2 regions of the Pantoea alhagi genome follow, and region 2 is predicted to be linked to the other one. Evidence: predicted binding sites of a transcription regulator. Region 2 holds the regulator's gene; the other holds the start of a gene.

Region 1 (16,165 bases), 1.7 Mb from region 2:
GCCGCGCTGTCATCCAGCGTTTTTGACAGGTAAAGCGTCAGCTGCGGTGCCGGATACCATTGCTCCGCCGCCTGGCTGACGTTTTTCCATACCATATAGCAGACGCTGGGCAGCGTCAGCGAGATGGCAATTACCATTACCGTTAACAGCGTGGCCAACGGCTGACGCCACATATCGGAGAGCGTGCCGCGCCAGGCGTAACGCCACTGCTCCTGCCAGCCGCCCTTCAGCGCTTTGCTTTTCGACGGCTGTTTGGTTTTTGGCGCCGGTACGCGCTTGTTGCGTTTATTAGCCACGATCGCCTCCGTGCAGTCTTCCATTGCTGAGCGTCATTACCCGATAGTTGCGGCGACCAATTAAGCTCATATCGTGCGTAGCCATCAGCACCGTTACGCCCACGCGGTTGAACTCTTCAAACAGCCGCAAAATATCATTCGACAGCGCATCATCCAGGTTACCGGTCGGCTCATCAGCCAGCAGCACCGCAGGCTTGTTAACCACGGCGCGTGCTATCCCAACGCGCTGCTGCTCGCCGCCCGAAAGCTGAATCGGAAAGTTTTTCGCTTTGTCGAGAAGGCCAACCTTATCCAGCGCCGCTGAAACGCGACGGCGAATATCTTCCCCGCTCGCCCCGGCAATAATCAGCGGGATCGCCACATTGTCATAGACCGTGCGGTCCATCAGCAAATGGTGATCCTGAAAGATCATGCCGATCTGACGGCGCAGAAAAGGCACCTCGCTATTTTTCAGGCGGCTAATATCGTGGCCGCTAAACCAGATATGGCCCGCGCTGGGACGTTCAATGCCACAAATCAGCTTCAACAGGGTACTTTTCCCTGCGCCGGAATGGCCGGTCAGAAACGCCATCTCGCCCGGATGCAGATGAAAATCTACTCCTTGCAGCGCTTGCCGACCGCCGAGATAAGCCTTACTGACCTCTTCAAAGCGAATCATCCTGGTTAATCCTCTCGGGCAAACAGTGCCTCAATAAAATCTTCGGCCTTAAATGGCCGTAAATCATCGATGCCTTCTCCAACACCGATAAAACGAATCGGGATGCCAAACTGGTCCGCGACAGAGAAGATGACGCCACCTTTTGCCGTACCATCCAGTTTAGTCAGCGTAATCCCGGTCAGACCTACTGCCTCATGGAACAGCTTAGTCTGACTCACCGCATTTTGGCCGGTGCTGGCGTCAATCGTCAGCATCACCTCGTGCGGCGCGTTTTCATCCAACTTCTTCATTACGCGCGTGATTTTTTTCAGCTCTTCCATCAGGTGCGCTTTATTCTGCAAACGACCTGCGGTGTCGGCGATCAATACATCTACGCCACGTGCTTTAGCCGCCTGAATCGCATCGAAAATCACCGAGGCGGAATCCGCGCCGGTATGCTGCGCCACCACCGGAATATGGTTGCGTTCGCCCCATACCTGTAGCTGCTCGACCGCCGCCGCGCGGAAAGTATCGCCCGCCGCCAGCATCACCGACTTGCCTTCGGCCTGGTACTGACGCGCCAGCTTACCGATCGTGGTGGTTTTACCCACGCCGTTCACGCCAACCATCAAAATAACAAATGGCGCTTTGCCCGCCATATCCAGCGGCGCTTCAACCTTATGCAGAATCTCAGCCATTTCCGCTTTTAACAGGCCATAGAGCGCCTCGGCGTCGCGCAGCTGTTTGCGGTTTGCCTGCTGCGTAAGACTGCTGATAATGCGCTGCGTGGTATCGACGCCAACATCCGCAATGAGTAGCTGTTCTTCCAGCTCTTCAAACAGCTCGTCATCGATTTTTTTGCCCCGGAACAGACTGATAAAGCCGGAACCGAGGTTCTGCCGCGTTTTTACCAGGCTGCGCTTTAAGCGGGCAAAGAAGCCCTCTTTGGTCGGACGCTCCTGCTCAACGGGCGCGGCAACGCTCTCCGCTTCTTCTTCCGGTGCTGCAGCCAGCGCCAGCGCGGCTAATTCCTCATCGGAAAGCGGCGCCTCATCCCGTTCTTCTTCGGTTGGGGCCAGCTCTACCGCTGCTGCAACTTCCGCAGCAACCACGGCATCTTTCTCTTCGGCAGGCGCGGTTTCCTGCGCCAGCACTTCGTCTACCTGATCAACCCGTGCCTCTTCCGGCAGGATCTCTTCCTCCACCGGCGCAACAGCATCCATCGGCTGCGTCTCTTCCGGCAGGATCTCTTCCTCCACCGGCGCAACAGCATCTACCGGCTGCGTCTCTTCCGGCAGGATCTCTTCTTCCACCGGCGCAACAGCATCTACCGGCTGCGTCTCTTCCGGCAGCATCTCTTCTTCCACCGGCGCAACAGCATCTACCGGCTGTGTCTCTTCCGGCAGGATCTCTTCTTCCACCGGCGCAACAGCCTCTGTTTTCGCTTCTTGCGGCTGCGCTTCGCGCGCTACGGCTTCGGTTGTCGCCACGATCCCGGCAGCCAGCTTTTCGGCGTCCGGTTTTTCGGCCGCAGACTCTGGGTTTTCGGCCGCGTTTTCCGCTTGATCCGTTAACGTCTCTTTTTGTTCTTCTGACTGCGCAGGCGTTTCTTCACGACCAAAACCCAGCCAGGAAAAAAAGCCACGCTTTTTCTCTTTTGCCATTGTGTGACTACACTCCTCGATGGCTTTCATCCGGTCGTCTGTTGCGCCGGGCTGAAAAAATAACCTGATAAAGAATTCATTAGTCTAACACTTTCCAGCGAGCGCAACACCAGCACCCTTTTTAACGTTTCCTCAACCGCTTTCGCCCGTTAAACTACGCAACAAATTATGACGAGTTGTGAGCATCATGAATAAAAAACCCCAGGGCGGTGCCGGACAAATCCGCATAATTGGCGGACAGTGGCGTGGTCGAAAACTGCCGGTTCCGGACAGCGCCGGATTACGGCCTACCACCGATCGGGTACGCGAAACGTTGTTCAACTGGCTGGCACCCGATATTCAGCAGGCGCGTTGCCTGGACTGTTTCGCGGGTAGCGGCGCGCTCGGGCTGGAGGCGCTATCGCGCTATGCCGGTTCAGCAACGCTGCTGGAGCTGGAAAAGCCGGTAGCCCGGCAGTTAACGCAAAACTTGCAGACGCTGAAAGCCAGCAATGCCCAGGTGATCCAGACCAACGCGCTCAGCTGGCTGGCGCAGCAGGGAGAACCCTACCACATCGTGTTTATCGATCCGCCTTTCCGCAAAGGTCTGCTGGAGCAGACGCTCCAGCTGCTGGAGAACAACCACTGGCTGGCTGATGAGGCGTTGATTTACGTCGAAAGCGAAGTGGAAAACGGCGCGCCGCCGGTGCCGGTTAACTGGCAGCTGCATCGGGAAAAAATCGCCGGGCAGGTTGCCTACCGCTTATATCGCCGAGCAGGCGTCTCACAGGAGCAGGAAGATGTGGCTTAATCTGGGTCGATTGTTAATGGTGTTCGTTTGGGCGTTTCTGTTGCTGAATATCGTGCATCCTTTTCCCAAACCGCTGACATATTTTGTTAACGTTGCGCTGATTTTTATGGTGTTGATGCATGGCCTGCAGCTGGTATTGCTGAAAGCCACACAGCCGAAAGAGGGCGTTAAGCTAAGCCGCATCACCCAGATTAAGATCTTCTTTTTCGGCGTGTTTGAGCTGCTCGCCTGGCAGAAAAAACACTATCCCGGGCAATAACACCTTAAGGATGGTCAGGCGTAAAAGAGATAAAGCGGGTGCCCTGCACTTCGAGCTCGCCTTTTGCGCCTTTATCCAGCTGATGATAATCACCTTCTTTTAGCGTGAGTTTAATATCGCTATCGCCGTTTAATGGCTGAAACCAGGCCTCATAGCGCATCTCCTCTCCGGCAATCACTTCACGCTGACGTGAACGTCGGTTCGGTGCCGGAAACTCACGTTTACTTTTCACTTCTACCGACAGCTGGCGTACCGGCGCAGCGGCATTAGCCGCGTTTTCGCGTCGTTGCTTAATGAACTGACGCGAAGCCAGCACCGCAATGATCGCCAGCACAATGATAAAAATTAATGGGGGCTTACTCATCTCAGCCTCTGCCTCTGGTAATTGCGCTTTTTCTTGCAGGCAAGGATACAACCAGCGCCCTTCCATTGTCACATTACGCCCCGCTAACCTAAACTGATTGCAGGATGTTGTTAACACAACGGTGGACAGGCAGATCGCTGCGCCTGCAGGCTGATGCGGAAACCGCCCCTTTCAAAAAGGACAACGTAATGATTTGGTCGTTTCTTGCAGTACTTTTTTCCGGCTGGCTGTATGTCGATGCGTCCTATCGCGGGCCGCAATGGCAGCGCTGGCTGTTTAAACCGGTTACCCTGTTACTGCTGCTGGCCTGGGCCTGGCAGGCACCCACACGCAACCCCACCGACTACCTGATCCTGCTCGGTCTGCTGGCAACCATGGTAGGTGATGCGCTAACGCTGTTGCCGCGTCAGCGCATGATGTATGCGCTGGGAGCATTTTTCCTTGCGCACCTGCTGTATACCATCAATTTCGCCAGCCATATGACCATGAGCTTTTTCTGGCCTATCCCGCTGACGCTGCTGATCGTGGGCATTGTCTGGATCGGTGTGATCTGGTCGCGGCTGGAAGAGCTGCGCTGGCCGGTATGTACTTTTATCGGCATGACGCTGGTCATGAACTGGCTGGCAGCGGAGCTTTATTATTTCCGGCCTACCGATTACAGCTTCTCATTGATGGCGGGAGCGACACTGCTGACGCTGGCTAATCTGGTTTGGTTTATTAGCCACTATCGCAAGCGCTTTACGGCGGATAACGCCATTGTCGCCGCCTGCTATTTCGCCGGTCACTTTATGGTTGCCCGCTCGCTTTGGCTGTACTGACCATGATATTGCCTCTTGACTCTGGAGGTAGCTCCAGAGTGTAGGATGCAGCTAAGTTTATTTGCTGCATCATTAAGGAGGCGTAATGAGCAAACCTTCTACCTGCGGTCCCGGGCCATCCAGAGCCGCCCTCCGCCTTAACGGCAGACAAGGCAAAGCTCCGCTGCAGGCGGGCCAGTTTACCCTATCCCCGGCTTTGTCCACTTCAGACGCCGCGCCATCCTGCCAACAGAAATGCTGTGCCGACAGCCCGGCTGGCGCGCCAGCGCCAGGTCCGGCAACCGGTTCGCGCTATCGCTGGATCATTAACGGAATGGACTGCCCCAACTGCGCACGCAACGTGGAAAACGCGGTCCGCGTGTTGGCTGGCATACATGATGTGCAGGTGCTGTTCGCCACGCAGACGTTATTGATTCATGCAGAAAGAGATGTCAAAGCCGAGGTGGAACACACGGTAAAGCAGGCTGGTTTTCATTTGCAGGATGCCTCCGCTCCTGCAGAGAAATCAGCAGGGTTCTGGCAGGAAAATCGCCTGCTGCTGGTAATAAGCCTACTGATGCTGGCGAGCTGGCTACTGCACGCTATCTGGCCGACATGGAGTCAGACGGCGTTTATCTCTACCACGCTGGTCGGGCTCTGGCCGATTAGCCGAAAAGCCTGGCAACAGGCGCGCAACGGCAGCCCTTTCGCTATTGAGACCTTAATGACGGTTGCGGCAGTCGGCGCGCTGTTTATCGGCGCCAGCGCTGAAGCGGCAATGGTGCTGCTGCTCTTTCTGCTGGGCGAGCGGCTGGAAGGCATCGCCGCCAGCCGTGCGCGGCGCGGCGTTACCGCACTGATGGCGCTCAAGCCGGATAAAGCGATTCGCGTACGTAACGACCTGCGGGAAGAGATTGCCGCCAGCATGCTGCGTCCCGGTGATGTTATTGACGTTGCGGCGGGGGAACGTCTGCCTGCCGATGCCCGCCTGCTTTCCCCGTTTGCCAGCTTTGATGAAAGCGCGTTAACCGGCGAATCCATTCCCACAGAACATCAGCAGGATGATGTGATTGCGGCAGGCTGTATCAGCATCGATCGTCAGGTCAGGCTTTCAGTGGTCTCCCTGCCAGGTGAAAGCGCCATTGACCGCATTCTACAGCTGATCGAAGAGGCCGAGGCGCATCGGGCGCCGCTGGAACGCTTTCTCGATCGCTTCAGTCGCATCTATACACCGCTGGTTATGCTGATGGCGTTGCTGGTGGCTCTGCTGCCGCCTTTGCTGCTGGCTGCCGACTGGCAAACCTGGATCTATAAAGGGCTGACGCTGTTATTGATTGGCTGCCCGTGCGCGTTGGTTATCTCTACGCCCGCTGCGATTACTTCTGGCCTGGCCGCCGCAGCCCGACGCGGCGCGCTGATTAAAGGCGGCGCGGCGCTGGAAAAACTGGGCGGCATCCGTCTGCTGGCCTTTGATAAAACCGGCACCCTGACCCAGGGCAAACCAGAACTCACCGACATCATCCCGCTGGACGGTATTGATAAGGCGCAGCTGCTGCTGCATGCTGCCGCAGTTGAACAGGGCGCGACACATCCGCTGGCGCTGGCGATTGTCGCGCAGGCTCGTCAGCTAAATCAGCCGCTGCCGCAGGCACAAGATCAGCGGGTTCTGGCAGGACGCGGTATCGAAGCGCATATCAACGGACAACACTGGTTATTAACAGCACCCTTGCCGGGCCTGACGGATACGCTGGCAGCGCGGATTGACGCGCTGGAGCGCTCCGGCAAAACGGTAGTGGTGATTTATAAAGAACAGCAGCCGCTTGGCCTGCTGGCGCTACGCGATACGCTACGGGAAGATGTGCGGCCAGCGCTGGCCGAGCTGCAACAGCTTGGCGTAAAAGCAGTGATGCTGACCGGTGATAACCCTCGCGCCGCCGCCGCAATTGCCACAGAGATCGGGCTGGAGTATCGGGCGGGGCTGTTACCCGCAGATAAAGTTGCAGCGATCCGGCAGCTCAGTCAGGCTCACGCGGTGGCGATGGTTGGTGACGGTATTAACGATGCGCCCGCGATGAAAGCGGCAACGCTGGGCATTGCAATGGGCAGCGGCAGCGATGTGGCGCTGGAAACAGCCGATGCCGCCTTAACGCATAATCGCTTAACCGGGCTGCCCGCAATGATTCGCCTGGCGCGCGCGACTCAGGCCAATATTCGGCAAAATATCGCCATCGCGCTTGGACTGAAAGCGCTGCTGCTGGTGACCACGCTGCTTGGCCTGACCGGCCTGTGGCTGGCGGTGCTGGCGGACAGCGGCGCGACCGCGCTGGTCACCGCCAATGCGCTGCGCCTGTTGCGCAAGCGCTGAAGCTTGCGCCTGGCATGGGAAAGCATTAAAACATCGTAGCGGCCTGCATGAACCAGGCCATCACATCAGTTAAGGAAGCGCCTCATGTCTGACATTTTAAATAAAATCCTGGCGGTGAAGCGTGAGGAGATCGGCGCGGCAAAGCGTGTTTCCTCGCTTAGCACGCTGCGCGATCGCGCCCGTGCGCAGACTCAGCGTGATTTTATCGCTGCGCTGCGTCAGCATAACCAGCAGGGCAAGCCGGGCATCATCGCCGAGGTAAAAAAAGCCAGTCCGTCGAAAGGGCTAATCCGTGCGGATTTTAATCCCGCCGGAATTGCTGAAAGCTACCAGCAGGGCGGCGCGGCCTGTCTCTCCGTGTTAACCGACGTGCAGTTTTTTCAGGGCAGCGAAGACTATTTACAGCAGGCGCGCACGGCGTGCTCGCTACCGGTGCTGCGTAAAGATTTTATGATTGATAGCTGGCAAGTTGAAGAAGCGCGAGCCATGGGCGCCGACTGCATTTTGTTAATCGTCGCTGCACTGGAAGATAGCCAGATGCAGGAGCTGGAAGCGCACGCGCATCAGTTGGGCATGGCGGTGCTGGTTGAAGTACATGATGGTCATGAGCTGGAGCGGGCGCTAAACCTGACCACGCCGTTGATTGGCATTAACAACCGCAATCTGCGCACTTTTGAAACCTCCATTGATACCACGCTTGGCCTGCTGTCGCAGCTGCCGGCGGATCGTCTGGTTGTAACTGAGTCGGGCATTGGCACTGTCCAGGATGTTCAGCGGCTACGTCAGGCGGGCGTCAATAACTTCCTGGTTGGTGAAGCCTTTATGCGCGCCGCCGAACCGGGCGCGGAGCTGGCGAAGCTGTTTTTCTGACCGTCAGGAAAGGCCCTTACGCAGCAGATAGCGATAGGGCTTTTCATCCGTTTCCTGCGCCACCAGCGTATGCTCCATAAAGCGACAGAAGCCTGGGATGTCACGGGTGGTCGCCGGATCGTCAGCGATAATCAGTAGCGTTTCTCCGTCCTGCATATGGCGTACGGTTTTGCGCACCATCATTACCGGTTCCGGGCAGCGTAGCCCAAGCGCATCCAGGGTTTGATCTGGGTTATCGAAGCGATCGCTCATAGTTGTCTCAATAGTGGAAATCTGTTGCGTCTTATTCTACCCCCGGCATTCTGTTGCGCAAGCGATCGGCTAAAGGTGAACGTTTGCGTTAAAATTAACCATTGCAATGCGGAAACAACGCGGTAAGATGCCGCCGCTCTCCTGTATCGACAGGCGAGTAATATTTTCAGCGTACAGGTAACCAGGCTTTTGGAAGCCTGAGCATAAAAGTAACGCGTTCCGCTGCGTCAGCAGCAAAAAAGCGATTACGCTGATTTAACAATGGGTTCCCTCACCCCAACGTAAAAAGGTAAATTATGATCTCCTTTACACCGCGCCAGCGGAAGCATGCGCTTGTCTGGCTTTCCCTGTTTCATATTCTGGTTATCACCTCCAGTAATTATCTGGTACAGCTGCCTATTTCTGTTTTTGGCTTCCATACGACCTGGGGCGCTTTCAGCTTTCCCTTTATCTTTCTGGCTACCGATCTGACCGTGCGTATTTTTGGCGCGCCGCTGGCCCGCCGCATTATTTTATCGGTCATGGTTCCGGCGCTGTTTATCTCCTATGCCATTTCTGCACTGTTTTATAACGGTAGCTGGCAGGGAGTAAGCGCGCTGCATGAGGTAAACCTGTTTGTTGCGCGTATCGCCTGCGCCAGCTTTATGGCCTATGCGCTGGGACAGGTGCTGGACGTTCATGTTTTTAACCGACTGCGTCAGCTTCCCCAGTGGTGGATTGCGCCCGCCTGCGCCATGTTTTTAGGCAATATCAGCGATACCATCGCCTTTTTCTTTATTGCTTTTTATAAAAGTACCGATGCTTTTATGGCTCAGCACTGGGTGGAAATCGCGCTGGTGGATTACAGCTTTAAAGTGTTGATCTGCATGGTTTTCTTTTTGCCCGCCTATGGCGTACTGCTTAACGCGGCGCTGAAGCGCATGGCGGAACGCTCACAGCGTGCACAATACAATTTCGGCTAAGCGGCAATAGCCAGCTGGCGTCAGCGCGTCTAAGATCGTGACATACGATTGGTTGCTTTTATGCGCTGATTCGGTTTGTATTAAGCTTTGTATTGCCAGGCAAATAAATAATAGGGAACCTGATGCGTCAACTTACAAAATATCTTGGAATAGGTTTACTGGTAGTCGGCCTTGCCGCTTGCGATCAGCAGGATAAGGCCACGGCAGACGATAACGGTGCCAGCGCCAGCACCGCTGCGCAGACGGTATCGTTAATGGATGGCAAACTAAGCTTTAATCTGCCTGCGGGAATGTCGGATAAAAGCGGCAAGTTGGGCACTCAGGCCAATAATATGCACGTTTATGCCGATGAAAGCGGTCAGCGTGCCATTATCGTGATTGAAGGCGACGCGACAAATGAGGGGCTGGACGTTCTGGCTCAGCGTCTGGAACAGCAGCAGCGCAACCGCGATCCACAGCTGCAGGTGGTAACCAACAAGGCGATTGACCTGAAAGGTGAAGCGGCGCAGCAGCTGGACACGGTGATTTCCGCCAATAATCAAACCGCATGGTCCTCAGTGGTATTAGCGAAGACCGAAGGCAAACTGCTGACGCTGCAAATTACCCTACCGGCTGGCAATCAGCAGCAGGCGCAGACCCAGGCTGAAAACATCATTAACACCATTACGTTGAAATAAGCCGCGCCAAAAGTTGAGGTAAAAAACGCCGCCAGATAATGGCGGCGTTTTTTTATCACGCAAACCAGGCGTGAGGCCTGCTCGCTAATTTAAATCCCTGCGGTTTCGCGAATATATTTGCGGGCCTTTACCGCATATTCGAAAGGGTTTGCCAGTGCCGGATCCTGCTCCGCTTCAACCACCATCCAGCCGCGATAGCCCGCGTCATCCAGCAGCTTAAATACCGGTTTAAAATCAATCACGCCGTCGCCGGGCACGGTAAAGGTGCCGCGCTTAACGCCATCCAGAAAAGAGAGCTGTTGCTTACGCACTTCTGCCACCACCTCATCACGCACATCCTTCAGGTGTACATGATTGATGCGTGACAGATGTTTTTCCAGCACCGCCAGCATCGCCTGCTCACTATTTTCTGAATAGTAAAGATGACCCGTATCGTACAGCAGACAGACATCATCATTCGTTAACGCCAGGAAGCGGTCGATTTCAGCCGGCGTTTGAATGCCGGTGCCCATATGATGATGCAGGCAAACCTGCATTCCTTTCTCAGCGGCGATTTTCGCCAGCTCGTTATACCCTTCTGCGGTTAAGCGCCACTCTTCATCGGTAAATACCGGCTTATGCCCGAACACCGCCAGTGAAGTACCCTGAATGCTTTTACTTTGCTCAGAGCAGCCGATGACTTTCGCGCCCATCGCATGCAGAAAGTTCATATGGTTGATGAACTCATCGATGGTTTTCGCCTTTTCGCCATTGGCGAAAAAAGTGCTGAACCAGGCGTTACAGATCTCAATGCCACGGATCTCCAGCATGGGTTTCAGTACTGCCGGATCGCGTGGGTATTTGCTGCCGACTTCACTGCCGCTAAAGCCAGCCAGCGCCATTTCACTTACGGTCTGCTGAAAAGTATTCTCTTTCCCCAGCTCTGGCATATCGTCATTGGTCCAGCCAATCGGCGCAATCGCCAGCTTTACGTTATCTTTGTTCATCATGCATTCCCGATTCGGTACGGCGGCCTTTAGCCGTCATGCGGTCAGGCTCCGGCGGAGCTAACCACCCTATTTTCCCAGCAGTTCGCGCTCTATCAGCTCGCGCGTTTCCACCGCCTGATACTTCATTTTTTCCGGGTAACCAAACAGCGCCGGGGTAATAATCGACTCGCCGCCCACTTTCCAGCTGCGGCTGGCAAAGTTCATTTCACGCAGCGTTTTAAACAGCGCGGTGAAATCCACCTCGCCTTCACCTACGCCAACATGCTGATGCACAGCGGCATCAACGCCCGGCGGGTTGACGATATAACGGCAGTGTTTGGTGTGATTCATGGTGTCCGCAATCAGCACGTGTGAGAGATCGTCGCCCACGTACTCCAGCATGCTTTTTACATCGCCTTTGCCGTTGTCATAGAAAAAGGTGTGCGGCACGCTGTAGACATACTTAACGTTCTCGCTGCGGAATGACTTAACGATGTCGGCGGTTTCATTGTTGCGCTCGCAGAAATCCCACGGATGTGACTGAATTTCAAGGCGGATCCCTTCGCGTTCTACGATCGGCAGCAGCTCTTCCATTGAGCGATAAAACATCTCTTCGCAAATCTCCGGCTCGTTCGGATTGCCGGACAGTTCGGTATTGATGACCTGTACGCCCATCTCAACCGCAATTTCAATCATGCGTTTCCAGTTTTTAACTGCCGCCTGGCGACGCAGCTCATCAGGGCCTGACCAGCGATAAACCACAATAAACGAGGAGATCTCCACGCCGGTGGCTTTCAACGCGTTTTTGTACTCCGTCATAATTTCCCGACTGGCCTTCGGGTGCTTATAAAAAGGGTTAATCTGCGGATGCGGTGACTGCTCAATATACTTGTAGCCCCAGTCAGCCACCTGATGAACCATCTTTGTGATGCCTAAATCTCTAATGACATCCACATCGAAAGCGATCTTCATAACCTTCTCCCTGATTGCTCAGTGCATGATGCACGCGCTTCCCGCCAGGGCAGGAAGCGCGCGGGAAATTAAGCCTTATCGTAAAATGCCGGGCGCGGCGGCAGCTCAACGGGCTCGATAGCGCCGCTATTCTGTGCCTTCAGACAGGCATCGGCAGCCACGGAAGCGGCATAGCCATCCCAGGCGGATGGTCCGGTCAGGGAGCCGTTACTGACATCATTAATAAATGCCTGCAGCTCTACGTCATAGGCATCGATAAAGCGATCTTTCCAGTCGGTAAGAATGGAGGTGGAAAGTTGGGCGCTTTTACGCATCTGTACGGCAGAGGGTTCCGGCAGTTTGGCAATACCCTCTTCGCCGACCACTTCGCACTGGATATCGTAGCCGTAGGCGCAGTTAACAAAGATTTCTACATCGATGCGGATGCCCTTCTGCGTTTCAAACAGCACAATCTGCGGATCTTTCAGACGAGCATGCGTTTTTGACGTCACGCGCGGGAAAACCACCTGGACGGTTTTATAGTCATCATTGGTCAGCCAGCGCAGCACATCCAGCTCGTGAATCAGGGTGCTGGTGATTGCCATATCGGTGGTATAACTTTCCGGCACCGCTGGATTACGGTGTGCGCAATGCAGCATCAGCGGCTCGCCGATCTCACCGTCAGTAATTACTTTTTTCAGCGCCCGGTAGCCCACATCGTAAGGACGCATAAAACCAACCTGTACCAGACGCTTGCCGAATTTCATTTCAGCATCAACGATGCGACGGCAGCCTTCGGCGGTCATCGCCAGCGGTTTTTCACAGAAAACTGACTTACCGGCGGCAATAGCAGCCAGGGTAAATTCCTCATGCGTAGGATCCCATGACGTCACCAGCACCGCGTCCACGTCAGGGGAATTCACCACGTCATGACCATTGGCGTACACCTCCGCCTGCAGGCCAAGTCGCGTCAGCGCCGCCTTCGCGCCTTCAAGATTAATATCAGAGACCGCTACTACGGTGGCACCCTGCAGCACTTTGCTGCAGCGACGAATATGTTCCTGGCCGATTGCGCCGGTGCCGATAACGCCAAGTTTCAGAGTCATGGTATCTCCAGAATTCAGGGTAAGCGCGAACCCGCCAGGCGGGCTGGCAAGATTCGCTGTCAGGGTAGATGTCAGATAGTTAAGGACTAAATTTTTTAATAATTAGTATTTACGCGCCTGCTCGACATGCTCGTTCAGCATTTTAGCCACGGCATCGATGCGCTCGGAGGTGGAAACCTGCGCGCCGCCGACATGCCACCAGCTGAAATACTTATGCACCATGGTTTTAGGCAAAACTTTCACGTCAATCAGGGTTGATACGGTTTCTTTACGTGCCGCTTCCAGCGCATGGCTTAGCTCTTCCAGCGTGGTCACACGCCAGGTTTTACAGCCGTAACCGGCAGCGATGGCGGCGAAATCAACCGGAATAAAGCCACCGTCCAGCTTGCCGCTTTCGTTATCCCGAAAGCGAAACTCGGTGGTAAAGCTGTCCATGCCGTGTTCCAGCTGAAGGTTGTTAATGCAGCCGTTGGTCATATTGTCGAACAGCACGACATTGATTTTGGCTTTCTCCTGAATCGAGGTCACCAGCTCAGAATGCAGCATCATAAAAGAGCCGTCGCCCACCAGCGCATAGACTTCGCGTTGGGGCTCAGCCAGCTTGACGCCAAGCGCGGCGTTGATCTCATAGCCCATGCAGGAGTAGCCATACTCCACGTGATAGCCGTTCGGCGCTTTGGTGCGCCAGACCCGTTGCAGATCGCCCGGCAGGCTGCCAGCCGCCGCGACGATAACTGCATCCTCCGGCAGTTGCTCGTTCAGAGTACCCAGCACGCTGCTCTGAGTCAGAAAGGAGCCGGTCAGGCGATTAAACTCGGCAAACAGCGCTTTGCGATCGATGCTGTCATCAATTTCCGGCACAAAATTTTCTTCGCTGTAAGCCACCTGATAAACGCGCTGCGTTTCCCTGAGCAGCTTGCTTTGTGCCTGTTCGATTTTAGCGCCCCACTCGCTGCTAAACCCTTGCGCGCTCAAACGTTCATTCAGTGCGGTCAACGCTTCACGCGCATCGGCAACCACCTGCACGCCATCCAGTTTATAAGCGTCGAAATTGCTGATGTTAATATTGAGGAAGCTAACGTCGGGGTGCTGGAATATCCATTTTGATGCGGTAGTGAAATCGGTGTAGCGCGTCCCGACGCCAATCACCAGATCGGCCTCTTTCGCCAGCAGGTTAGCAGCCAGGCAGCCGGTTTCGCCGACACCGCCTACGTTCAGCGGATGATCGGAAACTAACGTGCCTTTGCCCGCCTGCGTTTCAGCGAAAGGAATGTGATGCTGTTCAGCAAACTGACGTAGCGCCTCGCCAGCGCCGGAGTATTTCACGCCGCCGCCACAGACAATCAGTGGCTTACGCTTGCTTGCCAGCAACGCTAATGCATCCTGTAACTGCGCTTCAGTAGCGGGACGGCGATCTAACCGATGCACACGCTTTTGAAAGAAATAATCAGGGTAATCCCAGGCTTCGCCCTGCACATCCTGCGGCAGCGAAAGCGTCACCGCGCCGGTTTCCGCCGGATCGGTTAATACGCGCATGGCATTGATGCAGGCGGTCATCAGTTGTTCAGGACGGCTCACGCGATCCCAATATTTACTGACGGCACGAAACGCATCGTTGGTGCTCAGGCTCAGATCGTGGCTCTGTTCAATTTGCTGCAGCACCGGATCGGGCTGACGCGTAGCGAACACATCGCCGGGTAGCAGCAGCAATGGAATGCGGTTAGCCGTGGCGGTTGCAGCGGCGGTAATCATATTGGCTGCGCCGGGACCAACGGAGGAGGTGCAGGCGATGATTTCACGACGCAGTTTCTGTTTTGCATAGCCAGTAGCGGCATGCGCCATCCCCTGCTCGTTGCGGCCCTGATGCACAACCAGATCGCCACTATCCTGTTCTAACGCCTGGCCAAGACCCAGCACGTTACCGTGGCCGAAAATAGCGAAAATGCCCTTAACGAATTTAGTTTCAACCCCGTCAACGCTCAGGTACTGATTATCCAGAAATTTCACCAGCGCCTGTGCCGTGGTTAATCTGATCTTGCCCATTTGCTTATCCTTTACCCGTGGAGGAACCGTTAACAGGGTGCGCCGTAACTCGCCTGTGCTGGCGACCAAACGCTAATCGCCCGACGGCTGATTAGTGAAACGTGAGGCGATTATAAACAAATATTTTTTCCATAAAATATGATTACAGAAGAAACATTTCATTTTGCGAGTGAGATCAAATTATGGATTTAGCCAGCCCGTAAAGCGGCTTCGGTACAGCGAGAAGTGAAACAGCAGCAGGACTTTTCGCCAAAAACAAATATTCCATTTCATTTGCTGGGTGATGTTAACTGCTTCAATATCAGCGCTAAAGCAAGTGAACATCCGCTTTTCATCGCAACTAATCGCAGCTTTAAGAGCAGCAGGAACGCCGAGAGATTTTTACCCGCCTCACAGTTTTGGCTATATAATTTCATTTTATATTGTTTTTGAAATATTTATTTCCCATACTGCCAGCACAGTTGATCCGGTGCGATCGGATTATCGGGATTTCCCGTAAGATCTCTGGAGACGCTCAACAGTGACTGCTTATCACAAAAGGAAATCACAGGTATGAGTACACAACAGAAGCGGCTTGATGTGATTTGCATTGGCCGTATTGCCGTTGACCTCTACGGTCAGCAAATCGGTGCGCGTCTGGAAGATACCAGCACCTTTGCCAAATATCTCGGCGGCTCCTCTGGCAATGTCGCTTACGGCACCGCCATTCAGGGCCTGAAATCAGCGATGCTGGCGCGCGTCGGCGATGAGCATAATGGCCGTTTCCTGCGTGAAGAGTTGCAACGCGTAGGCGTCGATACCGAATTTTTGATTACCGATAAAGATCGTTTAACCGGCCTGGTGATATTGGGAATTAAAGATCAGGATACCTTCCCGTTAATTTTCTATCGCGATAACTGTGCGGATATGGGCCTGACGCCGCAGGATATTGATGAAGACTATATTGCTTCCGCCCGTGCGGTTGCCGTTACCGGCACCCATCTTTCTCATCCCGACACGCGCGCGGCAGTATTAAAAGCGCTGGAGATTGCGCGGCGACACGGATTACGTACGGCGCTGGATATTGACTATCGTCCGGTGCTGTGGGGACTGACATCGCTGGGCGATGGCGAAACCCGTTTTATCGAATCAGGACGTGTGACTCAGCAGCTACAGGAAGTGCTG
Region 2 (16,165 bases):
ATAGCTTTAGCCAGCTGAATTTGTGACTGATGCGGGGGTAATTGATGAATATTATGCAACGTAACCCAATGCGTTTGCGTCAGTTCCAGCGGTTTAAGACGTTGATCGATCAGCGCACGCCAGATGCGCACTAAGCGTGCTAAATCCGTTCCTAATGGCGTATCCAATTTCATCTCCTTATAATTAGCTTGCTAGCAATCAAGCGTGATTTTAGTCTATTCTGCGAGTTTAACGGGCAAAATACAAATTCAGCACGCGGTGTAACGGGCGTTGGTTTCTGATTTCAACACCTTGCATCTCTGGGTGAATGAGGCTCGCTTGTTTGGCCTATCCTGCTGTTTAACAATCTTTTTCAGATTTTCACCTGGCCGACCAGACGCTGTGGTTCAGTTAATTACCGTAAACGCGGAAGTCAGAATGATCTACGTGACTGGCCGGTGCTGTATCAGCTCATCAATTTGCCTTGATCGCCCAGGATGGATTTGCTGTAGCCGATCGGGGCGTTAAGCGGCCAAACCAGGAGTTATTACACCGTCACGCACGGCACATTCAGATATGCCGTCCCGGTCATCATGCCGGGACAGACAGTTACAGCAATGGGTATCGTCTCAAAGCATCGATAAAGTAGGCTGTTCAGGCTATTGCCCGGTAAACCTGGCGTGTTGACGGCAACAGACCCCGGGTTCGACATAAAATCTGCCCGATCCGAAAATCAGGCATGGCAGTATCAACCAAAGCTTACTTAATAACGCCGCAGGCGTAACGCGCGCCACCGCCGCCCAGCGGCTGCGGGTGATCGCTGTGATTATCGCCGCCCGCATGCACCATCAGCGCCTTACCGGAAATGTCACTGATTTTTTTCAGACGCGGTGCCAGTACGGGATAGGTGGCATCACCGTCGGCGTTGACATACAGCGCCGGGAGATCGCCCAGATGACCTTCTCCCCATGGACCAAGGTGGCTGCCGCTGTTCTGCGGATCAAAGTGGCCCCCCGCCGCGCCAGCCGGCACCGTTTTGCCGTCGGTAGTGGCAGGTTCACAGCTGCCTTTGGCATGAACATGGAAGCCATGAATGCCCGGCGGTAGCTGTTTGAGATTAGGCGTAAACGTCAATCCATAGGCCGTTTCGTCAATCTTTACCGTGCCGACAACCGCGCCGACGCCCTCTTTGGTTACGCTATGCAGCGTCACCTCTTCGCTGGCTGCCTGCGCGTAGCCACATACCAGCAGCGTTAACGCTGCCAAACCGTGATATTTCATCTAACCTCCTGCAGATTAATGTCAGCTTACCTTTCCAGCCTGGCTGAAAATCACGTATAAGCTGAACAACGCAGCGTTTTTTTGCGTTTCTTTACGGCACATCATAACCCAGCGCAGCTTTCCGAATACGGAACCACTGCTGGCGGCTAAGCTGCAATGAAGAGGCCTTTTGTGCGGCGCGCACCCGCTCTATTTTACCCGAACCAATAACCGGCAGCGGCGCAGAAGGCAGGCGCATAATCCAGGCATAAACCACCTGATCCGGCGATTCGGCCCCCGTTTCTTCGGCAACGGCCTGTAGCTCAGCACGCAGCGGCGCGAACTTATCTTCGCTGAACAGACGCCCCCCGCCGAGACAGGACCAGGCCATCGGTTTAATGCGTAGTTGCTGACATTGATCGAGCGTGCCGTCCAATAGCGTATCCTGACAAAGCGGAGAAATTTCCACCTGATTAGTCGCCAGCGTAAAGGGTAAGCGTGACTGCAACAGTGCAAATTGCGCTGGCGTAAAATTGGACACACCGAAATGGCGCACTTTACCGCTCTGATGCAGCGCGCTGAAAGCTTCCGCCACTTCGTCCGCATCCATTAACGGATCGGGACGGTGAATCAGCAGCAGATCGAGGTAATCGGTAGAGAAATGGCGTAAGGAGGTTTCTGCGCTGCGGATAATGTGGTCACCATCGGTAATATAGTGGCCCAGCGCATTTTCTGGCCTGGCGGTAGTGGCGATGCCGCACTTGGTTACCAGTTCCAGTTGGTGACGTAGCGAAGGCTGCAGGCGCAGCGCCGCGCCAAAAGCGGCTTCACACTGATAATCACCATAAATATCCGCATGATCGACGGTGGTAATGCCCAACGCCAGATGCTGCTCAATAAAGCTGGTCAGCTGCTGCGCGGACATTTGCCACTCCATCAACCGCCAGTAGCCCATCACCAAACGGGAAAATTCTGGCCCCTGCGGCGCGATACACACTCGTTCTGTCATTTTTTCACCTTTGCGACTAACGTTTCAGGCCGCAGTATACGCTGACGTCAGAGAAAAAAAGGGAAAGATATCAAAACAGTGACGGTTGTTGGGGTTCTTCGGGTGAAGCGGGTTTTTCGCTGCGATGCAGCCGTAACCAGCGCTGCCGACAAAGGCGCAACACTTCGCGCTTGCGCGCATCGCTGTATTTCATCCAGTTAAACCGCTCTTCACGGCTGCGCAGGCAGCCACGACAGTATCCGCGTTCATCGGACTGACAAATACCGCGGCACGGGCTTGGCACCGGGAAAAATTCAAGCTGCTCTGCCACATCGCCTCCTGAGTCATTGTCTTCTTTCATTCAAGACAGCTTCAGGCTGGAGCGCAAGCCTGTTCAGAAAATTCATGCTATCTGCCAATAAGCCAGCATCTGTGTCTTGCGGGGGGATAGCGGCTCCTTTGTTAGTCCACGTTAAGGTTTTACTAAGGTTTTTAAAATAGTCTGCGCGAAACTCCTCCACTTTTATTTTGATTATGCAGATGCTGAAAAAAATACGCTGTAATGATTCTGTGTTTCTTATTGGTTGCACCCTGTTTTTTACTTTTATTCTTAACGCGCAGTTTATTATTCGTGCGGCAGAAAGAACGCCTCTCCTCCGTTTGCACGATTATCTGTTCCTCGCCACCATTCCAGTGGTGCTGTTTTGCGCTTTTATGGTGGTTTTTAATCTGTTGGCATTGCCCTGGATCCGTAAGCCGCTGCTGATTATTTTGCTGCTGTGCGGCGCGGCGGCAAATTACTTTATGTATAGCTTCGGTACGGTTATTGACACCAATATGGTGCAAAACGTTTTTGAAACGGATTTACAGGAGGCCTCTGCCCTGCTTAGCCTGCGCTACGTGCTCTGGCTGCTGGTACTGGGCGTTATACCTGCGTTAGTGATAAGTGCCACCCGCATCACGCGGACGCGCCCGTGGTGGTTTACGCTGGCGAGACGGGCGTTATGGTGTGTCGGCTCCATCCTGGTGATTTTGCTGATAGCGGCGCTGATGTATAAAGACTACGCCTCTCTGTTTCGCAATAACAAAGGGCTGGTGAAAATGGTAACGCCAGTAAATGTAGTCAGCGGCGTCATTCACTATGCCGACGATCGCTGGTTGCAGGGTAATCAAGATCTGGTGCGCATAGGCCAGGACGCCCATAAAGGTCCACTGGTCAAAGCAGCCGGGAAAAAGACGCTGGTTATTTTTGTGCTGGGCGAAACGGCGCGTGCGGAAAACTTTTCACTTGGTGGCTACAGCCGTGAGACCAACCCCAAACTGAAACAGCAGCAGGTCATTTACTATCCTCACGCCAGCTCATGCGGAACAGAAACCGCTATTTCCGTGCCCTGTATGTTTTCAGGCATGACGCGTTCGCAATATAACGCTAACCTGGCGCGACATCAGGAAGGGCTGATGGATGTACTGGCACATGCTGGCGTCAACGTGATGTGGCGCGAGAACGATGGCGGCTGTAAAGGCGCCTGCAACCGTATTCCACATACCGATATGACCTTATGGAAACTGACGGATATTTGCCACAACGACTACTGCCTGGATGAGGTTCTGCTGCACCGTTTATCGCATTATATTGATAGTCTTAAGGATGACTCGGTGATCGTGCTGCATCAAATGGGCAGCCACGGCCCCGCCTACTATTTACGTTATCCTCCGGCTATGCGACAGTTCACTCCTACCTGCGACAGTAAACAAATCCAGGATTGCGATCATCAGGCATTAGTAAACACCTATGATAATTCGCTGCTTTACACCGACGCCATGCTGAGCGATACCATCGATCTGTTAAAGTCTTATCAGGATCGTTTTAATGTGGCGCTGATCTATCTTTCGGATCATGGCGAATCACTGGGCGAACACGGTATGTATCTGCACGGTACGCCTTATCTGTTTGCTCCCAGCCAGCAGACGCATATTCCTTTCCTGCTGTGGCTCTCTTCCGATTATGCCCGGACTTATGGCGTTGATGAGTCCTGTCTGCGCCAGCATGCGCAGCAGGATGAGGTTTCACAGGATAATGTTTTCCATACGCTGCTGGGCATGGTCAACATTCAGACTGCGTTGTATCAGCCCCGTCTTGATTTGCTTAAGGTCTGTCAGGCGCATTAGGGTTGCATTAGACCAACTGGTCTATTACCCTGAGCCCTATGAGTAAATCGATCCGACATGATACCCGTGAACAGCTGCTCGCCATTGGCGAGCAGCTCTGTTTGCAACGTGGCTTTACCGGCATGGGCCTGAATGAATTGCTCAGTCAGGCCAGCGTGCCGAAGGGATCGTTTTATCATTATTTCCGATCCAAGGAAGCTTTTGGCGTCGCCATGCTTGAGCGCTATTTTAGCGCTGTGCGACGTAGCATGCTGATCTGGTTTGATTCACCTGTGCCGCCGCGCCAGCGTCTGCTTGACTATTATCGTCAGGCGGAACAGCGTTTTCATGAAACCGGCCATATTGAAAACTGCCTGGCGGTTAAAATCTCTGCCGAGGTTTGCGACCTGTCAGAAGAGATGAGAGTAGCGCTGGAACAGGGAGCCGCAGCTCAAATAGCAATTCTGACTATGACGCTGCGCACCGCTGTTTTGCAGGGTGAAGTTCGCCTTTTCTGCCCGCCTGAGGCTATGGCGCAAACGCTTTATTCTCTCTGGCTGGGTGCCAGCCTGCAGAGCAAAATAGGGCGCGATGGCAGTGCGTTAACGCATGCGTTTCAGGCAATTTTACAGCTCTTGCCGGAAAGTTAATAAAAAAACCTGTTTTCAAGAAGACCGGTCTACTCATTATTGGCCGGAACTCCCGGTTGGCCACAGGCGGCTATACTAAGCTTTTTTGACCGTCATCGGATGATGACACCTTTTGGAGACTATTATGCGCTTACTTCATACCATGCTGCGCGTTGGCGATATGCAACGCTCACTTGATTTTTACACCCGTGTGCTGGGCATGCGTCTGCTGCGTGAAAGCGAAAACCAGGAGTATAAATACAACCTGGCGTTTGTAGGCTATACCGACGAAAGCGAAGGCGCAGTGATTGAGCTGACCTATAACTGGGGCGTTGATCAATATGACCTTGGCAACGCCTATGGGCATATCGCGCTTGGGGTAGACGATGTTGCCGCCACCTGCGAAAGAATTCGTCAGGCTGGCGGTAAGGTGACCCGCGAAGCTGGCCCGGTGAAAGGCGGCAGCACCATTATCGCCTTTGTAGAAGATCCAGACGGTTATAAAATCGAACTGATTGAAAACCAACATGCCGGTCATGGCCTCGGCAACTAAGTTTTCAGGGCGCCTTCCGGCGCCCTGCTTTTCCCCGCTGCTGCAACCCCTGCGGAAATTTGCCATAATGCGCGCTGCATTTTTTCGCCAATGAGATCCTGATGTCTGAATCGAAACAACTGAACGCTTTATCTGACCGCTTCCGCGGGTTTTATCCGGTAGTTATTGATATTGAAAGCGCCGGATTTAATGCCAAAACCGATGCACTGCTGGAAATTGCCGCCGTTACATTGAAAATGGATGAAGATGGTTGGTTACAGCTTGACCAGACGCTGCATTTTCACGTAGAGCCTTTTGAGGGCGCGATTCTGCATCCGGAGGCGCTGGCGTTCAATGGTATCGATCCTGATAATCCGCTGCGCGGCGCGGTTAATGAATATGATGCGCTGCACGCTATCTTTAAGCAGGTGCGTAAAGGCATGAAAGATCAGGGCTGCAACCGCGCCATCGTCGTGGCGCATAACGCCAATTTCGATCACAGCTTTATGATGGCTGCCGCCGAACGGACTGCATTAAAGCGTAATCCTTTTCATCCTTTCGCCACCTTCGATACCGCCGCCCTGAGCGGGCTGGTGGTTGGCCAGACGGTGCTGGCGAAAGCCTGTAAGGCGGCGGGCATCGCTTTTGATGCCAGTCAGGCGCACTCGGCGCTGTATGATACTGAGCGCACTGCCGAACTGTTTTGCGAGCTTGTCAACCGCTGGAAACGTCTGGGCGGCTGGCCGCCGCTGCCGGTGGCCGATGAGCAGCCAGTGGATGAACAACCTGTCGATGCAGAAATCAGCGACAGCGAATAAGCGCTCAACAGCCGTAAAAAAGGGTGCCTGAGGCACCCTTTGTGGTTTAATGCGGGATAACAACTTATTCCGCTTCTTTATATTTTTCTGCAGTTTCTTTGATCAGCGTCTGCAGTTCGCCGCGCTGGAACATTTCGATTACGATATCGCAACCGCCAACCAGCTCGCCATCTACCCACAGCTGTGGGAAGGTCGGCCAGTTAGCATATTTCGGCAGTTCAGCACGGATGTCAGGATTTTGCAGAATATCCACATAGGCGAAGCGCTCACCGCAGGCGGAAAGCGCCTGGACCGTTTGCGCAGAAAAGCCGCAGCTTGGTAACTTTGGCGAGCCTTTCATATAGAGCAGAATCGGATTTTCTGCGATCTGGCGTTGAATTTTTTCAACAGTACTCATAATTGCCTTCCTTAAATAGCATGCTTCGTGTCTATTGATTGTAGCGACTGTAGCGGGTTGCTGAAAACGACATTTTCTGTAAGGTTAAATAATGCTGGTTATTGTACCGGTTTATCAGGCCAAAATAACATCAGCCTGGGCGATTTCCTCAGCGAGGATTAATACCTGGCAATAAATTTGCTGAGATAAACACCTGACTATGCTTATTTTTACATCTGTATGCATTTAAAGTTTATTTGATTAAAAAAGGCTTTATCTTTTCGGAAAAAGTTCGATTAGAATTGCCCATCAGGAGTCTGCCCTGTGTGGCAGAAATAAGATTAACCTTGCGCTATCACTGCGCTTTGAGTGTAACCACACCATGCGTTTATTGATTACGCTTTTTATGCTGGCCATGGCTCAACTGTTTTTCAACGTTGCCCATGCCTCACCGCAGGCCCCGGTAAAGGCCAGCCAGCATAAAGTTGATAAAAAAGCCGCCCGTGACGATGACCGCCGCAAGCGTCGGACGGTAAAAACAATCAGTAAAAAAAACCGTACGGCCAGCGTTGAAAAAAACAAAGTAAAGAAAAAAAGCAAACCGGCCGCCGTTGCCGCAACCAGCGTAAAAAAAAGCCGCGCATCGGTGAAAACCACCAGCGTGAAAAAAAGCAGCCTCAAGAAAATCAGCAGCAAAAAAGGCTTGCAGCGCTATGGTCGCCAGCGTGGCGATAAGAAAACGGCAGCGGCCAGGCGGGGGCCGCTGGAGATGAGCAAAGCGCACCGTGAACGCTATCAAAAAGCGCGTGAAACCGCGATGAACAAACTGATGAGCCAGTTAGGAAAGCCCTATTTATGGGGAGGCACCTCACCCCATACCGGCTTCGACTGCAGCGGTCTGGTCTGGTATGCCTATAAAGATGTGGTGAAATTCAAGATCCCCCGCACCGCGAATGAAATGTATCATCTGCGTGATGCGGCCCCCATTAACCGTGAAGCGCTGGAAAAAGGCGATCTGGTGTTTTTCCGCATCAATAACCGTGGCGCAGCCGATCACGTTGGCGTCTATCTGGGCAATGGTCGTTTTATCCAGTCGCCGCGTACCGGTAAAGATATTCAGATTAGCCAGCTTAGTGATGATTACTGGCAGCGGCACTATGTTGGCGCGCGTCGCGTTATGACGCCGCGCACCATTCGCTAACGCGTTGCGCAACAAAAAAGCCTGTCTCATGACAGGCTTTTTTATACTTCGCGCGGCGCTCAGTGCATAACGGCAGTGAAGCTAAACGCCATAATCATCAGCAATGCCACGACGGTAGTACCTATTGATAGTTTTAAATCGGTGTTCATCTGGCCTCTCCTTTACCCACATAAATTGTAACGTTATAGATTTTCCCATACTCCCTGGTAAAAATCTCGTTTTCTTTGCGCCAGCTTGGTAGAATCCCCGCCTTGCGTTGCGCAACGACAAAAAACCACCGTTGGCAGCCCTTTTTTAAAGACGTCCCGCCAGTCAGACGTACCTCAGCCCGCATAATGACAACCTCAACGCGCGCTGAATAACGCTATGTGGACGCAAACGATTAACATTAGCCTTATCAAAATATTAGGATAGGCGCAGGAGTATCTTTTTAATGGCAACAATCAAAGATGTCGCGAAGCGTGCCGGCGTTTCCACCACCACGGTATCGCACGTCATCAATAAAACCCGTTTTGTCGCGGAAGAAACCCGTGAGGCCGTGTGGGCAGCCATCAAAGAACTACACTATTCGCCCAGTGCGGTCGCACGCAGCCTGAAGGTTAACCACACTAAATCGATCGGTCTGCTGGCAACCTCGAGTGAAGCGCCCTATTTTGCTGAAATTATTGAAGCGGTAGAAACGCGCTGTTTCGCCAGTGGCTATACCCTGATTTTGGGCAACGCCCATAACGATCTACAAAAACAGCAGGCTTATCTGTCAATGATGGCGCAAAAGCGCGTGGATGGTCTGCTGGTGATGTGTTCTGAGTATCCTGAAGCACTGCTGAAAATGCTTGAGGAAAACCGCAATATTCCCATGGTGGTCATGGACTGGGGCGAATCCCGCGGCGATTTTACCGATACCGTGCTGGATAACGCTTTCGAAGGCGGCTATCTCGCCGGGCGCTATTTGATTGAGCGCGGTCATCGCGATATCGGCGTGATCCCAGGTCAGATGGAACGTAATACCGGTAGTGGACGCTTTGCCGGCTTTGTAAAAGCGCTGAATGAGGCCAACATCCCGGTACGCGAAGAGTGGATTGTACAGGGTGACTTCGAACCTGAGTCAGGCTATCGCGCCATGCAGCAAATTCTGGCGCAAAAGCAGCGCCCTACCGCCGTGTTCTGCGGCGGGGATATCATGGCAATGGGCGCGATTTGTGCAGCGGATGAAATGGGGTTGCGCGTGCCGCAGGATATTTCGGTTATCGGTTACGATAATGTGCGCAACGCTCGCTATTTTACCCCGGCGCTGACTACCGTCCACCAGCCCAAAGAGCAGCTGGGCGAAACCGCCTTTGATATGCTGCTGGACAGAATCACCAGCAAACGCGAAGAGCCGCAAACCATAGAGGTTCATCCCACGCTGATTGAACGTCGCTCCGTCGCCGACGGCCCTTTCCGCGACTATCGTCGTTAATGCGATGGCTCAGAAAACCTCCTTTTCTGAGCCTGTTACTCTTCACGCAGCCATTCCCGGTTGATTGTTTCCGTATCGCCAAGATAGTCCAGCAACCAGCGCAGTGCAGGTGAATCGCTTTGCTCCGACCAGCTGACGCAACAGAAGCTGTCGGGGAACGGCACCGGCAGCATCAGCTCCGTTAGCTGCCTGGCTTTAAGCAGCGGCGCGGCAAAATGACCGGGAACCATGCCCACGCACAGCCCGGCACGCAGGCAATCAAACGCGCTTTCCCAGTCCGGCACTACCAGGCGACGCTGATTATCCAGTGTCCAGGTAGTGCGCCGGGGCAACGCGCGGGAAGTATCCTCCAGCACCAGCGACGGCCATGGGCGAATATCATCCTCCTGTAGCGCAGTGGTAATGCTGGCTAGAGGATGATCAATGCTAACCACACAACGCCAGTTCAGCGCGCCCATATCGCGGAAGGCGAAGCGCCCTCCCACCGGGATCGCCTGTGTCGCGCCGATCGCCACATCAACCCGTTCATCCGCCAGCGCATCCCAGACGCCGTTAAAAACTTCCGGCGTGATCAGCAGCTCCATATCCGGAAAATGTCGGTAAAAATCGAGCACCAGCTGGCGGGTACGCTGCGGCTTAACGATGCGATCCACAGCAATGCTTAACTGCCCGCGCCAGCCGTTCGCTACCTGCTGGCACTGGCGTCGCGTGGCCAGCATTTTTTTGATAACAGCCCGCCCTTCACGAATAAAAAGCTCTCCCGCCTCCGTTAATACCACGTCCCGATGACGTCGTTCGAAAAGCGGCACCGCCAGCCAGGATTCCAGCTGACGAACCGTATAGCTGATAGCTGAGGGTACACGATGTAACTCTTCGGCGGCGGCGGAAAAGCTGCCATTGCGTGCTACGGCATCCACCACTTCCAGTGCATATTCAGACCACATTTTTTGCCTGCAAAAATTTTGATATCAATCGGCAAATTTTAGCGTTTCACATTCAGAAAAACATCCTTTACCCTCGCGCCGTCTGTTCACCTGCTTATAAATGAGAAAGAGATGTCTGCTTCAAAAGGATTTATGCTCTATCTGGCGCTACTCAGCACGCTGGGTTTTCTGGCCACCGATATGTATCTGCCTGCGTTTACTGCCATGCAGGCGAGTTTTCACACTTCCGCTGGCGTGATTAGCGCCAGCCTGACCGTGTTTTTAGGCGGCTTTGCCTGCGCTCAGCTTTTGTGGGGACCGCTTTCCGATCGTTATGGTCGTCGGCCAATATTGCTGTTGGGCCTTGCGCTGTTTGCGCTGGGCTGCGCGGGCATGCTGTGGGCGGATGCCACCTGGCAGATGTTGACCCTGCGCTTTATTCAGGCGGTTGGCGTATGCGCGGCGGCGGTAAGCTGGCAGGCGCTGGTTGTTGATCGCTATCGGGGCGCACAGGCGAATCGGGTTTTTGCCACCATTATGCCACTGGTAGCCCTGTCGCCGGCGCTGGCGCCGCTACTGGGTGCCTGGCTGCTCAGCCATTTTTCATGGCGCGCGATTTTTCTGGCGCTGTTTCTGGTTACGCTACCGCTGCTGTTTGCCACAGCAAACCTGAAAAAAACCACGCCCGCTTCCGATCCATCGCGGCAACGCAGCGGTTTTTTCCGTCTGCTGGCGTCTCGTATCTATAGCGGCAACGTGCTGATTTATGCTGCCTGTTCCGCCAGCTTTTTCGCCTGGCTGACCGGCTCGCCCTTTATTCTGCACGATCTTGGCCTCACGCCTGCCGATATTGGCCTGAGCTATCTTCCACAAACCGTCGCGTTTCTGGTCGGCGGCTTTGGCTGCCGTTCGGCGCTGCAGCGCCGTAGCGGACGTACGCTCTTGCCCTTCCTGCTGATTTTTTATGCGCTAAGCGTTGCTGCGCTGTTTATGGTATCGATTAGCGGTCAGGTTACGCTCTGGGGTTTATTAATTCCTTTTTGCGGCATGGCGTTGGCAAATGGCGCGATTTATCCCATCGTGGTGGCTAACGCCCTGCTGCCTTTCCCGGATGACACAGGTAAAGCCGCAGCGCTGCAGAACTGTTTACAGCTGGGTCTCTGTTTTTTCGCCAGCCTGGCCGTCTCATCCTGGTTGACGCATCCATTATTGACCACCAGCACGGTTATGCTGTCGACCATTCTGCTGGTGGTGGTGGGTTACGCTTTACAGTACGTTGCGCGCCACAGCGCTGCGGGCACAAAAAAGAGCGCCCGCTCTTCTCTTAGCGATTAAACCTCGCGGCTTCAGGCATAGTTAGCAACCTAACTATTAGCCGTTGTATATTGCCTTGCGGGAGCATATACTCCTTGCAAGGCAGTGACTTATAATAATCAGCGTGCTTTTTCCCGGTCATCCTGCGCTTTTCAGGCGACAATGTCGTACCTGGCCGGGCTTTCATTCAGTTTCAATCCTCTGTTTAACGTCGGATATCTGGCACACGGTCTTCCGTGAGATTTCTCACAATCCTGAGAAATTGACTATTCTCTTTCTCAGGTTCGTATCACACAGGTGATGGAGAAGCTATGAGTTCATCGTGCATAGAAGAAGTGAACCTGGAGGAAAACCATTGGTATCGTATCGTCCATGAAATGCTGGAGATGGCTGATATTGAGATCAACGGTAACCGCCCCTGGGATATTCAGGTAAAGAATCCTGACTTTTTTAAACGGGTTTTACAGGAGGGATCCCTTGGCCTGGGCGAAAGTTATATGGACGCCTGGTGGGATTGCGAACGCCTTGATATGTTTTTCCATCGCGTTCTGAAACACAAATTGGATCAACAACTCCCTCATCATTTTAAAGATACCTTGCGGATTGCAGCAGCGCGCCTGACCAATCTGCAGTCAAAAAAACGCGCCTGGATGGTAGGCAAGGAGCACTACGATTTAGGCAACGATCTTTTTTCGCTGATGCTTGATCCCTTCATGCAATACTCTTGCGGCTACTGGAAAACAGCCCAAACGCTGGAAGAGGCGCAGCAGGCGAAGCTAAAAATGATCTGCGAAAAGCTTGCACTGAAACCGGGCATGAAGCTGCTGGATATTGGCTGCGGCTGGGGCGGGCTGGCTGAGTTTGCCGCACGTCATTATGGCGTCACGGTCGATGGCGTCACGATTTCTGCCGAACAGCAGAAAATGGCCCAGCAGCGCTGCGAAGGGCTGGACGTGAATATTTTGCTGCAGGATTATCGCGACTTAGATAACCAGTACGACCGGATCGTTTCGGTAGGCATGTTTGAGCATGTTGGCCCTAAAAACTATGCCACCTATTTCAACGTGGTCGATCGCAATCTCAAACCGGATGGTCTGTTCCTGCTGCATACTATTGGCGCGATTAAAACCAATATGGATGTCGATCCCTGGATTGATAAATATATTTTCCCCAACGGCTGTTTGCCGTCAGTTCGTCATATTGCCGAAGCCAGCGAACCGCATTTTATTATGGAAGACTGGCATAATTTCGGCGCTGATTACGATACCACGTTAATGGCATGGTATGAGCGTTTTCTGGCGGCGTGGCCACAGCTTGCGGAGAAATATGGCGAGCGTTTTAAACGCATGTTCACCTATTATCTCAACGCCTGTGCTGGCGCGTTTCGTGCACGTGATATTCAGTTATGGCAGGTGCTATTTAGTCGCGGCGTCGAAGGCGGATTGCGCGTACCCCATTAACGGTATGTCGGGCAAATAAAAAACAGGCAACCCTGTTGCCTGTTTTTTTATGGTGTGCCAGCTTATTCCGCGTGGTTTTGCAGCGTGGTCGCCAGCGCCGCGTCACGTTGCGCCAGTACGCGTTCCACCGTATCAACAATCGCCTGTGTATGCGGATCAATTTCAATATTGACCCGCTGCCCCAGCCTTTTTGCGCCCAGCGTGGTACGCATCAACGTCTCAGGAATAAGATGGACGCAAAATTTAGTTTTAGTGACATCGCCTACGGTCAGGCTGATGCCATCAATACCGATAAAACCTTTGTGAAGGATATATTTCAGTAGCGTGCTGTCCTGCGGTTTAAACCAGATCTCACGGTTATTTTCAGCATTAATGATTTTGCTGATTTCTGCCGTGGTCATAATATGACCGGACATCAAATGACCGCCAATTTCGTCGCTGAACTTCGCCGCGCGCTCAATATTTACCGTATCGCCCGGCTGTATATCGCCAAGATTAGTAATGCGTAACGTCTCTTTTACCAAATCGAAGCTGACCCGATCGCCATTAATTTCCGTTACGGTCAGACAGCAACCGTTATGCGCTACCGACGCGCCCAGCTCCAGGCCCGGTAATAACGCCTGCGGCATTTTAACAATATGAGTGCGAAAGTTAGTTTTTTCTTCAATGGCAACCACCTCTGCGGTGCCCTGCACAATTCCGGTAAACATAGATCGGCCTCAGTGAGTTTTTGCTGATATTAACATACTCTCCAACGCAGAGCAGGCCGGCAAAAGCGTGAAAAGCGCCACCCGGGTACCATAAAATGCGGTTTCCTTCACCGTCTGATGTGGTTATGATCCTGCACCAGCGTTGTGCATCATTATCTAATCTTAATTATCCTGTTCCTCTGGACACTATCTATTCATTTCTTAAAACATAAAAAGGTGTATACGTGCAGAAGTATCTGACAGAAGCGCGTCAATTACTGGCTCTTGCCATTCCGGTTATTCTGGCGCAGGTTGCGCAAACAGCTATGGGCTTTGTTGATACCATTATGGCGGGATCGGTTAGCGCGACCGATATGGCCGCCGTTGCGGTCGGCACCTCAATCTGGCTGCCCGCTATCCTGTTTGGTCACGGACTTATTTTAGCCTTAACGCCGGTGGTGGCGCAGCTTAACGGCTCCGGACATCGTGAGCGCATCGCCAGTCAGGTGCGTCAGGCTTACTGGCTGGCAGCGATGGTCTCGGTGCTGATTATGTTTGTGTTGTGGAACGCCGGTTATATGATCCATGCAATGCACGATATTGATCCCGCTTTAGCTGATAAGGCGGTGGGTTATCTGCGTGCGCTGCTGTGGGGCGCGCCGGGCTATCTGTTTTTTCAGGTCGCCCGTAACCAGTGCGAAGGATTATCGAAAACCAAACCCGGCATGGTGATGGGCTTTATCGGTTTACTGGTCAATATTCCGGTTAACTACGTGTTTATTTATGGTCATCTGGGCATGCCCGCATTAGGCGGAGTCGGCTGTGGGGTTGCGACGGCATCGGTTTACTGGGTGATGTTTATCATTATGCGGCTGTGGGTGCGTCGGGCGCGCTCTATGCGGGATATTACCCTGCCCGGCTACTTCAGCGCTCCAGACTGGACAGTTCTGTCGCGGCTAACCCGTCTCGGCCTGCCAGTTGCGCTGGCGCTGTTCTTTGAAGTTACCCTGTTTGCCGTGGTCGCCCTACTGGTTTCTCCACTGGGCATCGTTAATGTTGCCGGTCATCAGATTGCGCTTAACTTTAGTTCATTGATGTTCGTCCTTCCGCTTTCGCTGGGGGTAGCAACAACCATTCGCGTCGGCTTCCGCCTTGGGCAGGGTTCGGTCGAGGCGGCAAAAGTCGCGGCCTGGACCGGTCAGGGCGTGGGCATCATGATGGCTGCCGCGACGGCGCTGTTTACGGTTACCTTCCGAGAGCAGATCGCCCTGCTGTATAACGATAATCCGCAGGTCGTTGCGCTGGCCGCGCAGCTCATGATGCTGGCCGCCATCTACCAGTTCTCTGATTCCATTCAGGTGATCGGCAGCGGCATTTTGCGTGGTTATAAGGATACGCGCTCGATCTTCTTTATAACGCTGGTGGCTTACTGGGTGGTTGGCTTACCCAGCGGCTATCTGCTGGCGCTGACCGACTGGATTGTGCCGCCTATGGGGCCGGCAGGCTTCTGGTGCGGTTTTATTCTTGGGTTAACCTCAGCGGCAGTAATGATGCTGTGGCGCATTCGCCGGCTGCAAAAATTACCAGCTGAACTGATCCTGAGCCGTGCTGCGCATTAAGTTAAACGCCCGTCGCGTCTAAAAAAACGGCGGGTCGCACAGTTGATGGGCAGTTGCGCAGAAAATTGCATGTTTCTGCTTGCCAGCGGTGAACAGTGTCGCTAATATTCGTCCCCGCCGTCACCCAAGACGGCAGATGCGTTCTTAGCTCAGTTGGTTAGAGCACCACCTTGACATGGTGGGGGTCGATGGTTCGAGTCCATTAGAACGCACCAAAGTGCGTCCGTAGCTCAGTTGGTTAGAGCACCACCTTGACATGGTGGGGGTCGGTGGTTCGAGTCCACTCGGACGCACCAAAAATTACGCTGCGTTCTTAGCTCAGTTGGTTAGAGCACCACCTTGACATGGTGGGGGTCGATGGTTCGAGTCCATTAGAACGCACCACTCTCTCTGTATTCTCCTTTTTCTCTGTTTCTCTCATCAGCTTTGTTCTGTTTAAGCCGGTTTTTTATCTGTACGGCATACAGCAGGGGCAATTTTATTCATAATTTACCCCGCTAAAAAAAGTTTTTTATCAGCCAATTCTGCCTTAATAAAAATCCGCCATATCAGAACTTTCCTGGTATACAACCGGCATTCCGTCTGGATGCCCGAGACGATCGCCATCGCTAATTCCGCCTCATGCGAAGGTAAAATAACGTTGCAGCAACGTCACTTTCCTTGATCTTGCACCAGCTGCTGCCACCCTTTTTGATTGGTTTTCGTATACTTAGCGTCTATACTATCCTTCGGTGTCTCACTTGAATGGTTTCAGCCAATTGACGTGCCCT

The links. The regulator PurR, encoded in region 2, represses purine synthesis genes. The targets are predictions, from matches to a motif close to CANGCAAACGTTTGCNTG.
Region 1: tusA (sulfurtransferase TusA) is a predicted target of PurR. The motif match lies at 8,367-8,384, and genes of this name have one in related genera.

Annotation. Positions count from the first base shown of each region.
Region 1 covers NZ_CP019706.1:1,310,052-1,326,216, forward strand. The annotation lists gene ftsX (permease-like cell division protein FtsX) at 1-296, opposite strand, end outside; gene ftsE (cell division ATP-binding protein FtsE) at 289-954, opposite strand; gene ftsY (signal recognition particle-docking protein FtsY) at 960-2,597, opposite strand; gene rsmD (16S rRNA (guanine(966)-N(2))-methyltransferase) at 2,785-3,387, shown strand; gene B1H58_RS06200 (DUF1145 family protein) at 3,377-3,646, shown strand; gene B1H58_RS06205 (DUF2500 domain-containing protein) at 3,651-4,010, opposite strand; gene B1H58_RS06210 (lysoplasmalogenase) at 4,199-4,828, shown strand; gene B1H58_RS06215 (zinc/cadmium/mercury/lead-transporting ATPase) at 4,914-7,172, shown strand; gene trpC (indole-3-glycerol phosphate synthase TrpC) at 7,257-8,042, shown strand; gene tusA (sulfurtransferase TusA) at 8,046-8,294, opposite strand; gene B1H58_RS06230 (7-cyano-7-deazaguanine/7-aminomethyl-7-deazaguanine transporter) at 8,591-9,256, shown strand; gene B1H58_RS06235 (DcrB family lipoprotein) at 9,379-9,933, shown strand; gene iolE (myo-inosose-2 dehydratase) at 10,023-10,919, opposite strand; gene B1H58_RS06245 (sugar phosphate isomerase/epimerase family protein) at 10,989-11,873, opposite strand; gene iolG (bifunctional inositol 2-dehydrogenase/D-chiro-inositol 1-dehydrogenase) at 11,942-12,958, opposite strand; gene iolD (3D-(3,5/4)-trihydroxycyclohexane-1,2-dione acylhydrolase (decyclizing)) at 13,061-15,001, opposite strand; gene B1H58_RS06260 (bifunctional 5-dehydro-2-deoxygluconokinase/5-dehydro-2-deoxyphosphogluconate aldolase) at 15,554-16,165, shown strand, end outside.
Region 2 covers NZ_CP019706.1:3,806,103-3,822,267, forward strand. The annotation lists gene slyA (transcriptional regulator SlyA) at 1-173, opposite strand, end outside; gene sodC (superoxide dismutase family protein) at 739-1,260, opposite strand; gene B1H58_RS17955 (aldo/keto reductase) at 1,352-2,248, opposite strand; gene B1H58_RS17960 (DUF1289 domain-containing protein) at 2,319-2,588, opposite strand; gene eptA (phosphoethanolamine transferase EptA) at 2,762-4,396, shown strand; gene B1H58_RS17970 (TetR/AcrR family transcriptional regulator) at 4,435-5,025, shown strand; gene gloA (lactoylglutathione lyase) at 5,150-5,557, shown strand; gene rnt (ribonuclease T) at 5,659-6,354, shown strand; gene B1H58_RS17985 (Grx4 family monothiol glutaredoxin) at 6,419-6,754, opposite strand; gene B1H58_RS17990 (C40 family peptidase) at 7,113-7,931, shown strand; gene cydH (cytochrome bd-I oxidase subunit CydH) at 7,991-8,080, opposite strand; gene purR (HTH-type transcriptional repressor PurR) at 8,365-9,390, shown strand; gene punR (DNA-binding transcriptional activator PunR) at 9,426-10,334, opposite strand; gene punC (purine nucleoside transporter PunC) at 10,446-11,648, shown strand; gene cfa (cyclopropane fatty acyl phospholipid synthase) at 11,939-13,087, shown strand; gene B1H58_RS18020 (riboflavin synthase subunit alpha) at 13,150-13,797, opposite strand; gene B1H58_RS18025 (MATE family efflux transporter) at 14,022-15,395, shown strand; tRNA gene B1H58_RS18030 (tRNA-Val) at 15,534-15,610, shown strand; tRNA gene B1H58_RS18035 (tRNA-Val) at 15,615-15,691, shown strand; tRNA gene B1H58_RS18040 (tRNA-Val) at 15,703-15,779, shown strand.